DNA from 4 places in the Agrobacterium sp. fls2-241-TYG-188a genome. Region 1 is predicted to be linked to each of the others. Evidence: predicted binding sites of a transcription regulator. Region 1 holds the regulator's gene; each other region holds the start of a gene.
The links. Region 1 encodes LexA, which represses DNA repair genes until DNA is damaged. Its sites were predicted from a motif close to TGTTCNNNNTGTGTTCNG; they were not measured.
Positions count from the first base shown of each region.

Region 1 (3,092 bases):
GCTCATTACAGGCGATACGTTGCGGCGCACCGGCTCGATGGAAATCTGGTTTGGCGGGGAGGGAGCCCCCCGCTACAGCGCCAAAGCGGCGTTGGACGGCATCGAGCGACCATGGACCGCTCACCGCAGCTACCAGTGGCGCAGCAAAACCTATGACGCCACCTTGCCAGAGCATATCGCTGCATTGCTTTCAGCTGAGCGATGAAAGCTGTGAACGACACCTGCCGCTTACGAATTCCCTGACAGACGAAGATCAGCCAATATCTCTCCGACTGCTTTCGCCTCTTCCTCATGATCGCCGTCGCGCCATGTCTCCAGAAGCGCCGCCTCTTGCCACTCCTGCATTGCAGGCAGTGAGAGAAGACGGTCCTTGTACTCCGTGGACTCCGCAGAAAGCACTGTTCCGTACGTCTGAAAGCGGAAAGCGACCGGGCAGAAAAATGCATCCACGGCCGTGAACGTGCTACCCGCCAGGAATGGGCCACCAAAGGACTTCAGACCCTGCTGCCAGAGAGCGTCGATACGCGCGATGTCCTTTTGCAGCGATGCGCTCATGGAAGCTGGGCGAATGCGAAGGCCGACACTCATGGGATGCTCGTTGCGCAGCGCCTGGAAACCCGAGTGCATTTCCGCAGCAGCTGATCGAGACCAGGCGCGAGCGGCAGCATTGTCTGCCCACCCACCGCTATGTCGTTCAGCCAGATATTCTGCAATGGCGAGCGAATCCCATACGGTGAGATCACCGTCAACAAGGCAGGGAACTTTGGCAGTGGGCGAAAACGCTGAGAAGTCCTTCGCTGAATTGCCGAAAGGAAATAGGCTTTCTTTGAAACCGATGTCCAGCGTCCGCATCAACACCCATGGACGCAACGACCAGGAGGAGTAATTCTTGTTGGCTATATAAAGATCGTACATATCGCTGCCCTCCGTTACGAACTCCCGTGCTAGCTGAGACGAGCCATTTGATACAGACCGTTTCGAAGATAGGCCTCTTCAAAATATTTGATGTGTCATGCAGGAGGGAGCGCGACGCTGGACAGCATGATTGCCTGCCAGTCGACTGCTAGAATGGCTAAACCGGTAAGAGCAATGCCCAGCTTCAGGCTCGCAAGGTGACGAACTTCCAAGCGCAACCTGAAACTAGTGAGCCAGCTACATATAAGGACGCAAAAACCGGCGCTTCTGGTGTCCAAGACCTGTTGATATCGGACAGGAGTTCGATGTCCGCGTATCTTTTCTCTAGACAGGCACTGCAAAGGGCAGCGGCCAAGGCGACCGCTACCTCCACGCATAAGAAAAGTCACCGGTCAGTGATAGCGGCGAATAAGGCCGACGAGCTTGCCCTGAATTTTGACGCGGTCCGGTCCAAAAATCCGGGTCTCATAGGCAGGGTTCGCAGCCTCAAGCGCGATCGACGCGCCCTTGCGACGAAAGCGCTTCAATGTGGCTTCTTCATCATCCACCAATGCAACAATGATATCTCCCGGATTTGCCGTGCTGACATCGCGGATAATGACCGTGTCGCCATCAAAAATCCCGGCTTCGATCATCGAATCGCCTTTGACTTCAAGCGCGTAATGTTCGCCCGCACCAATCATGTCGATTGGCACAACGACGTCATGCGTGTTGTTCTGAATGGCCGAAATGGGAACACCCGCGGCGATGCGGCCCATGACAGGGACGCTGACCGAGTTCGAATCATTCGACGCGACCGGCAGGGGTGCTGGCTCAGCCGGTTTGGTTTTGCCAAGGCTACCTTCGATGACGCTCGGCGAGAAGCCACGTTGAGGCTTGCTGGCAGGCGTGTAGGACTCAGGCAGCTTGATGACTTCAAGCGCACGCGCCCGATTCGGTAGCCGACGAATAAAGCCTCGCTCTTCGAGCGCGGTGATCAGGCGGTGGATTCCTGATTTCGATGCCAGATCAAGTGCGTCCTTCATCTCATCGAAGGAAGGCGGCACGCCAGACTCTTTCATTCTCTCATGAATGAACAGTAGCAATTCCTGCTGTTTGCGCGTGAGCATGGAGTAACACCCTTAGAGATTCGAGGCGAAGATTCGCGAAACAAATACAGAACGAACACTATATGTTCCATATGTGTTCTGCAATCCCTTAAAAATCAGTGTGCTTGTGACAATTTACATCCATTATCTTGCCCGGCCATAAAACATGCGGCTTGCAACAGTGGAATGCCCATGCCGACGAAGCGGAAGGACCCCTCATGGCGCGTGAAATCGATCATATCGTAATGCCCGTTGCAGACCTCGGCCAAGCACGGGCGCGTCTCTTGGCGCTGGGCTTTACGGTTGCTGCAGATGCAAGGCACCCCTTCGGCACCAAAAATGCCTGTGTCTTTCTCAAAGAGGGGCAGTATCTCGAACCCCTGGCAATCGGAGACGCCGCGCAATATTCCAGGGCTTGCGCAGAAGGCAACGCCTTTGTTCGACGCGATGAAGTCTTTCGAAAGCGATACGGGCAGCAGGGGTTTTCCGCAGTCGCCGGAAAAACGCACGACGCAGATGCTGATCATCATAGCTTCGTTGAGGCTGGACTTTCCGGCGGCGACGCATTTTCGTTCAGTCGACCGGTAACATTGCCGGACGGAAGCCGATCTGAAGCGAGCTTTCGCCTGGCTTTTGCGGCGGAAAAGGATGACGGAAATCTGTTCCTTTTCACCTGTGAGCGTGTCAACGCTTTTTCCGCAAAACGGTCCTACCTCACAGCTCACAAAAATGGAGCGACTGGCCTGCGCGAAATAACCCTGCGCTCAGACCGACCGGACGCCTTTGCGCCATTGGTGGACGCAGCTTTTGGTGTGTCGGCAGCAGCCGACTCAACGGGAAACCTCAGCTTTCTTACGCCCGGCGCGGTCATCCGCATCGCGCATGCGCAGACGGTTGCAGAAGAGTTTGATGGGGCCGAGCAGGAGAGCATCACTGGCCTTTTCGGTGCCGCAGTCGTCTTTTCCGTCGCTGATCTCGCCGTGACAGAGTCGTTTCTTGCTGCTAATGGCGTGGAATACACGCGCAAAGGCTCTCGACTGCTGGTTCAGCGAGCGCCCGGTCAAGGCGCGATATTTGCCTTCGAGGAGT
Region 1 covers NZ_JARVRD010000002.1:1,181,997-1,185,088, forward strand. The annotation lists gene QRN85_RS12450 (ComEC/Rec2 family competence protein) at 1-205, shown strand, start outside; gene QRN85_RS12455 (glutathione S-transferase family protein) at 229-915, opposite strand; gene lexA (transcriptional repressor LexA) at 1,308-2,024, opposite strand; gene QRN85_RS12465 (VOC family protein) at 2,222-3,092, shown strand, end outside.

Region 2 (3,092 bases), on a different contig from region 1:
TTACGATGCGCGCGTCCATTCAGTACCTAACGCATATTGTTTGCGCCCTGATCGCCATGAGAGTGATCTCGATTACGACGCTCACACGCGGCGCGCTGATTGGCATCGTCCTGGTGCTTCTCTATTCCCTGCTTTTCGGACTCTATCTCTTCGATGCTTTGGACGGGACCGTCAGCTTTGTCGGCGCCTTCTCCTCCAAAAACCAGCTTGGCTTCTTTGCGTCACTGGGCGTGATCTTTGCAGTGTCGTCCGTGCTGGTGCTGCGTCAGCGTGACATTCTCTGGCTGGGCGTTGCGGGCGTCGCTGGTCTCATCTCGGCCTATTGCCTGCTGGCATCGCAATCGGCGACGTCGGTTATCACCACAGTCGCAGTGGTTGCCCTCATCATAGGCTTCATGCCCATGGGCATGTTGTCTCCTGCCAATCGCAAGATGATATTTCTGGCGCTCGTCGGTGTGGGGGCTCTTCTCGTTGTGGCGTCGCTGCAATTTGGTCTGCTCGATGCTGTGCTTGGCATATTTGGCAAGGATTCCACCCTGACAGGGCGTACCTATCTTTGGCAGCAGGGCATCGAAGCGGCCAAAGACGCACCCATTCTCGGCGTAGGATATCAAGGCTTCTGGGTCGTCGGCTTTTTTGATGCCGAACGCCTGTGGGATGATTTCTTCATCACCACCCGCAGCGGATTCCACTTCCACAATACCTATATCGAAACGGTGGTGGAGAACGGCTTTGTTGGACTGATATTGCTGTTGATCCTGCTTTATGGGACCCTCCTAGGGCATCTGCGATCCATTCTCGTCAAGAAGAACGATCCTCAAGGATTGGTCCTCTTTGCTCTCTGTGCACTGTTTGTGGTGCGGTCTTTCGTTGAGATCGATGTCACATATCCCTATCAGGTCGGTACATTCCTCTTGTACTACGCAGCAGGCAAGCTGACCCTGCCGCGGCGGGCACCGGCAAGGGCAGGGCTATTATCGCAGGTCGAGATGCGGCCCGTGGCCGGTCCGTAATTCCTCATTTAAGTTCCTCCACAGACTCTTCCATGACTCTTGTTGACTCTTTGCTGAAATTGGAACAAAAAGTGAACAGTTATATCTTTTAGCGTGAATGTCTTGAAAAGTCTTGTGTCATGCATAAACGCGCCGAACAGCTTGTTGTCGAGGAATTGCGGGAAAGGCTGGAGCGGATCACGCACGGTCCGGCCCGCCATCATGAAATCCTGCCCTTTGGCATTCCCCCGATCGATAATCATTTGCCGGGTGGGGGCCTCAAGCTCGGTAGCCTGCATGAGGTGAGCGGTGGTGGAAACGGTGCGGTAGACGGTGCTGCTTCAGCCCTGTTTTCAGCCGGCATCGCGGCACGTGTCAAAGGCAAGATCCTGTGGTGTGTGACAAGGCCTGATCTGTTCATGCCGGCGCTGGCTCAGGCCGGGCTGTCGCAAAACCGGCTGATCATGGTGGAATGCCGCGATGAGAAAGGCGTGCTGGATTGTTTTGAAGAGGGGCTGCGTTGCAACGGCTTCGGTGCGGTCATTGGCGAGATGTCGAAACTGCCGATGAACATGTCGCGGCGTCTGCAACTGGCCGCAGAAAGCTCCGGCGTCGTCGGCCTTGCGATCCGCCGCTGGCGGCATCCCTCCGGTGCAGCCGAGTTCGGACAACCAACGGCCGCGGTTACGCGCTGGCGTGTTTCTGTTCGCCCATCCACACCGCTGCCCGTGCGGGGGGTTGGGAGGGCGCGCTGGTTTCTGGAGCTTGTGCGCTGTCGTGGCGGTGAATGTGCCGATTTTGAAGTGGAAGCCTGTGATGCAAAGGGTCGTCTCGCTTTACCTGCCGACATGGTCGACGGATCGATACCGCAGGGCGCTTGGCAAGCAGGCGCCACCGGTTGACCAGCCCGTCGTCATGATTGGCCGCCAGGGCAACCGCCGTGTCGTGATGGCGCAGGATGCGGCGGCCTCTGCTGCGGGCCTGCGTCTCGGCATGCCGGCCAGCAAGGCGCAGGCTATCGTTTCCGGCCTGATCGTGGAGGAACTGAAGGCAGCCGAAGATGCAAGAGCACTGCGTGATCTTGCCCTGTGGTTCCTGCGAATTTACGCGCCCATCGTTTCGCCTGATCCACCTGCCGGCCTTGTGCTGGATACGACGGGTGCAGACCATCTGCATGGCAATGAACACCTCATGCTGACAGGCATGATAAACCGTCTGCACGGCATCGGCTTTGCCGCGCGTGCAGCCATTGCCGACAGTTGGGGTGCCGCCCATGCCCTTGCCCGCTTCGGGCGGGATCAGATCACCATCGTGCCGGAACATGGTGCCGGTCAAGCAATCGCACATCTTCCTTTGGCTGCACTTCGCCTTGAAGACAGGATAATAAGAGATTTGAAAGTGCTTGGTTTTCGCACGGTCACGGAACTGATGACGACCGCGCGCGCGCCGCTGACCCTGCGGTTCGGACCGGAAGTGGGGCGCAGGCTGGATCAGGCCCACGGTTTTCTGTCGGAACCGATAGAGCCTGTGCGCGTGCCGGAACTTGTCGAAGCATTCCGCTTCTTTGCAGAGCCCATTTCTGCTGCCGAAACCATTGCCCGCTATACCGAAAAACTGGTCCGCCAGCTCTGTCAGGATCTGGAAAAGCGTGGGCTGGGTGCGCGCCGTGTGGATCTTTTGCTGCATCGTGTCGATAGCGGCTTGCAAGCCATTCGCGCCGGAACGTCCAGGCCGGTTCGTGATGTCAAACAGTTGACGCGCCTGTTGGCGGACCGGATCGATACCATCAATCCCGGCTTCGGCATCGAGAAAATGGTTCTGACGGCAACCCATGCGGAAGCGCTTGTGGTGGGGCAGACCCGCTCCACGCTGCTGGATGACGCAAGGGCCGATATCGGAGAAACGGTCGATGTCATCATCAATCGCGGCCACCGGGTCTATCGTTACGCCGCCGTGGCGAGCGACGTGCCGGAGCGTTCCGTTCAGAAAGTTTCCGTTCAGGCTACCGATGATTGTCTTGGCTGGCCGGATCACTGGCCGCGACCGGTACGGCTTCTTGCCAGGCCTGAGCCAATTCAAACCATGGCGCTCCTGCCGGAT
Region 2 covers NZ_JARVRD010000001.1:524,206-527,297, forward strand. The annotation lists gene QRN85_RS02250 (O-antigen ligase family protein) at 1-1,013, shown strand, start outside; gene QRN85_RS02255 (ImuA family protein) at 1,133-1,894, shown strand; gene QRN85_RS02260 (Y-family DNA polymerase) at 1,809-3,092, shown strand, end outside.
Region 2: a site for LexA is predicted at 1,074-1,091, ahead of QRN85_RS02255 (ImuA family protein). Genes of this name have one in related genera too.

Region 3 (3,092 bases), on a different contig from region 1:
GGCGGCGGCCCCGGCAGCGGATGCGCCGGGTTTTCTATCAAGATCAGATCAAGCCGCGAGCTTAAGCCCGCCACGGACATCGGCAAAGACTTCTACGGAGCGCAGACGTTTTTCGATGCTGTGGACGGGCATGGAAATGATCAGTTCATCTGCTCCGGTTTCCGACAGGAAATCCGCCAGTTTGCGCTCGACTGTGGCGTGCGAACCCACGACGGCGTATCTGAGCGTGTGATCTACCGTCATGCGCTCCATGTCGCTCCAGAGACCATCCATGCTTTTTACCGGCAGGGGGAACTGGGTGCGGACATTTTTGCGCAGGTTCACGAATTGCTGCTGGGCGGAGGTGAAGAGGTAATTGGCCTCCTCGTCCGTATCAGCGCCGACGCCCATGACACCGACCATGACATAGGGCTTTTGCAGGGTAGCCGATGGCTGGAAGCGTTCGCGGTAAATGGCGATGGCATCCATCAGCATATCCGGTGCAAAATGCGAGGCGAAGGAGTAGGGCAGGCCAAGTGCCGCGGCCAGATGCGCGCTGTAGACGCTGGAGCCCAGCAGCCAGATCGGCACATTGCTATCCATTCCCGGGACCGACAGGATGGCCTGATCCGGCTCCGGCGCGCCGAGATAACGCTGCAATTCCACGATGTCATGCGGGAAGTTCTCTGCGCCTGAATCCAGGCTGCGGCGCAGAGCGCGCGCGGTGCGCATATCTGTTCCCGGTGCGCGGCCAAGGCCAAGGTCAACACGGCCCGGCAAAAGGGCTGCCAGCGTGCCGAACTGTTCGGCAATGACGAGCGGCGAATGGTTGGGCAGCATGATGCCGCCTGAGCCAACGCGGATGTGTTTGGTTGCAGCGCCGACATGGGCAATGACGAGTGCGGTTGCGGCACTGGCAATGCCGGGCATACCGTGATGCTCTGCCAGCCAAATCCGTTCAAAGCCCTGTTCTTCTGCCTTCACCGCCATAAGGCGTGAATTCTCAAGAGCAGTGCTGACGCTCTCGCCTTCACCAATGGGCGACAGATCGAGTATGGAAAAAGGGATCATCGGACGCTCCTATTGGAATTTCAGCTTTTCCCCGATGTAAGTTCTGCAGCGACGTTTGCCAGTCCAGTCGCGTCGAATTGATGCAAGGATCAGAAAAACTGTAGCGACCCGCCCTTGGCGGCGGACAGGCGCGGAGCGGGATAAATCTGCAATGTTGTCGTTTTGTTCACTTATCGCTGGCAGGTTTCGCTGCTCAAGGATAGGGTAAACCATGCAGAATGCGATTCGAATTATCGGGATTGATCCAGGGCTGAGGCGAATGGGCTGGGGCATCATTGAAACCATGGGCAACAGCCTGCGTTTCGTGGCCTCCGGCACTGTCACGTCGGACGGCGACATGGATCTGGCATCGCGGCTTTGCCAGCTGCATGACGGGCTCTCGGAGATCGTGCATTCACACCAGCCGCATGAGGCCGCTGTCGAGCAGACCTTCGTCAATAAGGACGCCGTGGCGACGCTGAAACTCGGCCAGGCGCGCGGCATTGCCATGCTGGTTCCCGCGCGTGCCGGGCTGCCGGTTGCCGAATATGCGCCCAATGCCGTCAAGAAGGCGGTGATCGGTGTGGGACACGGCGAGAAGCAGCAAATCCACATGATGCTGAAGATTTTGATGCCGAAGGCCGAATTCAAGGGCAATGATGCGGCGGACGCTCTTGCCATTGCCATCTGCCACGCCCACAACCGGGCAGGCGAGCGTATGCGGCGCGTGCTGGCGGCGGGCTGATTTTCTCTTTTTACGGACGTTACGATGATCGGAAAACTCAAGGGCACCATCGATGAAATCGGCGATGACTATGTTCTCGTCGATGTGCATGGCGTGTGTTACGTGGCGCATTGCTCGGCCCGCACGCTTTCGCGGCTGGGATCGGTCGGCGAGGCGGTGGTTCTCTTTATCGAAACCTATGTGCGCGAGGACCAGCTGAAGCTTTTCGGCTTCATGAGCGCGCTGGAACGGGAATGGTTCAACCTGCTGCAAAGCGTGCAGGGCGTGGGCTCCAAGGTGGCGCTGGCGGTGCTGTCGACCCTGTCTCCGTCAGAGCTTGCCAATGCGATCGCGCTTCAGGACAAGGTCGTCGTATCGCGCGCGCCGGGCGTGGGGCCAAAGGTGGCGGTGCGTATCGTCACCGAACTGCGCAACAAGGCGCCCGCCTTTGCCGGTGAAGCCTCCGCCTCCATCGGTCTCAAGCAGGAACTGGGCGAGGGCGTTGCATCAGCCCCCGTCGCCGATGCCGTTTCGGCGCTGACCAATCTTGGCTACTCGCGCGACCAGGCGGCCAATGCCGTTGCTGCGGCGCTGAAGAATGGCGGCGAGGGCGGTGATAGCGCCAAGCTCATCCGGCTGGGCCTGAAGGAGCTTTCACGGTGATGACGCCAATGCTATTTTCGACCGGATTTTAAAAGGTGAGAGCGCTTTTTCGCCATAGTGTTTCGGAAGACCGTGACGTCAAGGTGATCAGCAAGATGTCTGCAACGGCTGACACAATGGAATGCCATATGATGGAATGTCTGACATGAGCGACGCGGCACGGTTGATTTCTTCAGAAAAGCGCGGCGAGGATATCGACACGACGTTGCGGCCACAGACGCTGGATGATTTTACCGGCCAGGCTGAGGCGCGCGCCAATCTGAAGATTTTCATCGAAGCGGCAAAGAACCGTGGCGAGGCGCTGGACCATGTGCTGTTCGTCGGCCCGCCCGGTCTCGGCAAGACGACGCTGGCGCAGATCATGGCCAAGGAATTGGGCGTGAATTTCAAGTCCACGTCAGGGCCGGTCATCGCCAAGGCGGGAGATCTGGCCGCGCTTTTGACCAATCTGGAAGAGCGCGATGTTCTGTTCATCGACGAAATCCACCGGCTGAGCCCCGCCGTCGAGGAAATTCTCTATCCGGCAATGGAAGATTTCCAGCTGGACCTCATCATCGGCGAAGGCCCTGCGGCGCGCTCGGTGAAGATCGATCTGTCAAAATTCACGCTGGTTGCCGCCACCACGCGGCTTGGGCTTTTGACCAACCCGTTGCGGGACCGCTTCGGCATTCCGGTG
Region 3 covers NZ_JARVRD010000003.1:520,041-523,132, reverse strand. The annotation lists gene QRN85_RS16470 (LLM class flavin-dependent oxidoreductase) at 49-1,050, opposite strand; gene ruvC (crossover junction endodeoxyribonuclease RuvC) at 1,262-1,774, shown strand; gene ruvA (Holliday junction branch migration protein RuvA) at 1,799-2,416, shown strand; gene ruvB (Holliday junction branch migration DNA helicase RuvB) at 2,562-3,092, shown strand, end outside.
Region 3: a site for LexA is predicted at 1,203-1,220, ahead of ruvC (crossover junction endodeoxyribonuclease RuvC). Genes of this name have one in related genera too.

Region 4 (3,092 bases), on a different contig from region 1:
AAACTGCTCTCATGAAATCGCGGACGGAGCGCTATACGCTTCAGTTGAAAGCCTTGACGGATCTCCGGCAGCTTTTGGAAACAGAAGTCGAATCCCTTCAGAAAAAGGCCGAAACTCAAAACAGACAGTTGCAGCTGGCCAATGAGGACCGTGAAAAGGTCAACCGGCTGAATGAACAGGGTCTCGCGCTTGCACAACGTCGGATCTCAGCCGAGGAACGTGCCGCAGAAGTGGAATCCACCCTTCTCGATATCGATACGTCGGCGCTGCGCGCCAAGCAGGATATCAACAAGGCGACCCAGGACGAAATCAACCTGCGCAACGATTGGGACGCCCAGCGTTCCAAGGAATTGCAGGATACCGAGGCCGAACTGCAGAAGCTGAACCTGCAGCTTGGCACCAGCCGGGAACTGATGTCTGAAGCTCTGGCGCAATCTGCCGAGGCGCTACGCTTCGATCCTTCGGGCAAATCTGCCAGCATCAACTACGTCATCGTGCGTGAAGAGGATGGCAAGGCGAAGGAAATCAAGGCTGATGAAAACACGCCGATCCAGCCTGGCGACGTAATCAAGGTGTCATCAGATGTTCTGATGCAGTGAGGCCAAGATGCGGATTGCCAAATCGGCCTTGATCGATCCGAATAAAAACGGCCTTTACGGAACGGCGGCAGTCGCGCTGTCGTTCTTCGTCTTTGCCTATTCGTCCAAATTCGGTCAGGTTTCCATTCTTGCCTATTACGCCATGTGGTTTCCGCTCGTCGTGGTGGATTACCGTCGGGTACTTGGCAACTACACCAGATATCTCTGGATTTTCGCTTTCGGCATTCTGGCCGTTCTGTCCAGTTTCTGGTCGGATGCCATGTCCGTTACGATGCGCGCGTCCATTCAGTACCTAACGCATATTGTTTGCGCCCTGATCGCCATGAGAGTGATCTCGATTACGACGCTCACACGCGGCGCGCTGATTGGCATCGTCCTGGTGCTTCTCTATTCCCTGCTTTTCGGACTCTATCTCTTCGATGCTTTGGACGGGACCGTCAGCTTTGTCGGCGCCTTCTCCTCCAAAAACCAGCTTGGCTTCTTTGCGTCACTGGGCGTGATCTTTGCAGTGTCGTCCGTGCTGGTGCTGCGTCAGCGTGACATTCTCTGGCTGGGCGTTGCGGGCGTCGCTGGTCTCATCTCGGCCTATTGCCTGCTGGCATCGCAATCGGCGACGTCGGTTATCACCACAGTCGCAGTGGTTGCCCTCATCATAGGCTTCATGCCCATGGGCATGTTGTCTCCTGCCAATCGCAAGATGATATTTCTGGCGCTCGTCGGTGTGGGGGCTCTTCTCGTTGTGGCGTCGCTGCAATTTGGTCTGCTCGATGCTGTGCTTGGCATATTTGGCAAGGATTCCACCCTGACAGGGCGTACCTATCTTTGGCAGCAGGGCATCGAAGCGGCCAAAGACGCACCCATTCTCGGCGTAGGATATCAAGGCTTCTGGGTCGTCGGCTTTTTTGATGCCGAACGCCTGTGGGATGATTTCTTCATCACCACCCGCAGCGGATTCCACTTCCACAATACCTATATCGAAACGGTGGTGGAGAACGGCTTTGTTGGACTGATATTGCTGTTGATCCTGCTTTATGGGACCCTCCTAGGGCATCTGCGATCCATTCTCGTCAAGAAGAACGATCCTCAAGGATTGGTCCTCTTTGCTCTCTGTGCACTGTTTGTGGTGCGGTCTTTCGTTGAGATCGATGTCACATATCCCTATCAGGTCGGTACATTCCTCTTGTACTACGCAGCAGGCAAGCTGACCCTGCCGCGGCGGGCACCGGCAAGGGCAGGGCTATTATCGCAGGTCGAGATGCGGCCCGTGGCCGGTCCGTAATTCCTCATTTAAGTTCCTCCACAGACTCTTCCATGACTCTTGTTGACTCTTTGCTGAAATTGGAACAAAAAGTGAACAGTTATATCTTTTAGCGTGAATGTCTTGAAAAGTCTTGTGTCATGCATAAACGCGCCGAACAGCTTGTTGTCGAGGAATTGCGGGAAAGGCTGGAGCGGATCACGCACGGTCCGGCCCGCCATCATGAAATCCTGCCCTTTGGCATTCCCCCGATCGATAATCATTTGCCGGGTGGGGGCCTCAAGCTCGGTAGCCTGCATGAGGTGAGCGGTGGTGGAAACGGTGCGGTAGACGGTGCTGCTTCAGCCCTGTTTTCAGCCGGCATCGCGGCACGTGTCAAAGGCAAGATCCTGTGGTGTGTGACAAGGCCTGATCTGTTCATGCCGGCGCTGGCTCAGGCCGGGCTGTCGCAAAACCGGCTGATCATGGTGGAATGCCGCGATGAGAAAGGCGTGCTGGATTGTTTTGAAGAGGGGCTGCGTTGCAACGGCTTCGGTGCGGTCATTGGCGAGATGTCGAAACTGCCGATGAACATGTCGCGGCGTCTGCAACTGGCCGCAGAAAGCTCCGGCGTCGTCGGCCTTGCGATCCGCCGCTGGCGGCATCCCTCCGGTGCAGCCGAGTTCGGACAACCAACGGCCGCGGTTACGCGCTGGCGTGTTTCTGTTCGCCCATCCACACCGCTGCCCGTGCGGGGGGTTGGGAGGGCGCGCTGGTTTCTGGAGCTTGTGCGCTGTCGTGGCGGTGAATGTGCCGATTTTGAAGTGGAAGCCTGTGATGCAAAGGGTCGTCTCGCTTTACCTGCCGACATGGTCGACGGATCGATACCGCAGGGCGCTTGGCAAGCAGGCGCCACCGGTTGACCAGCCCGTCGTCATGATTGGCCGCCAGGGCAACCGCCGTGTCGTGATGGCGCAGGATGCGGCGGCCTCTGCTGCGGGCCTGCGTCTCGGCATGCCGGCCAGCAAGGCGCAGGCTATCGTTTCCGGCCTGATCGTGGAGGAACTGAAGGCAGCCGAAGATGCAAGAGCACTGCGTGATCTTGCCCTGTGGTTCCTGCGAATTTACGCGCCCATCGTTTCGCCTGATCCACCTGCCGGCCTTGTGCTGGATACGACGGGTGCAGACCATCTGCATGGCAATGAACACCTCATGCTGACAGGCATGATAAACCGTCTGCACGGCATCGGCTTTGC
Region 4 covers NZ_JARVRD010000001.1:1,069,563-1,072,654, reverse strand. The annotation lists gene QRN85_RS04600 (polysaccharide biosynthesis/export family protein) at 1-599, shown strand, start outside; gene QRN85_RS04595 (O-antigen ligase family protein) at 607-1,878, shown strand; gene QRN85_RS04590 (ImuA family protein) at 1,998-2,759, shown strand; gene QRN85_RS04585 (Y-family DNA polymerase) at 2,674-3,092, shown strand, end outside.
Region 4: a site for LexA is predicted at 1,939-1,956, ahead of QRN85_RS04590 (ImuA family protein). Genes of this name have one in related genera too.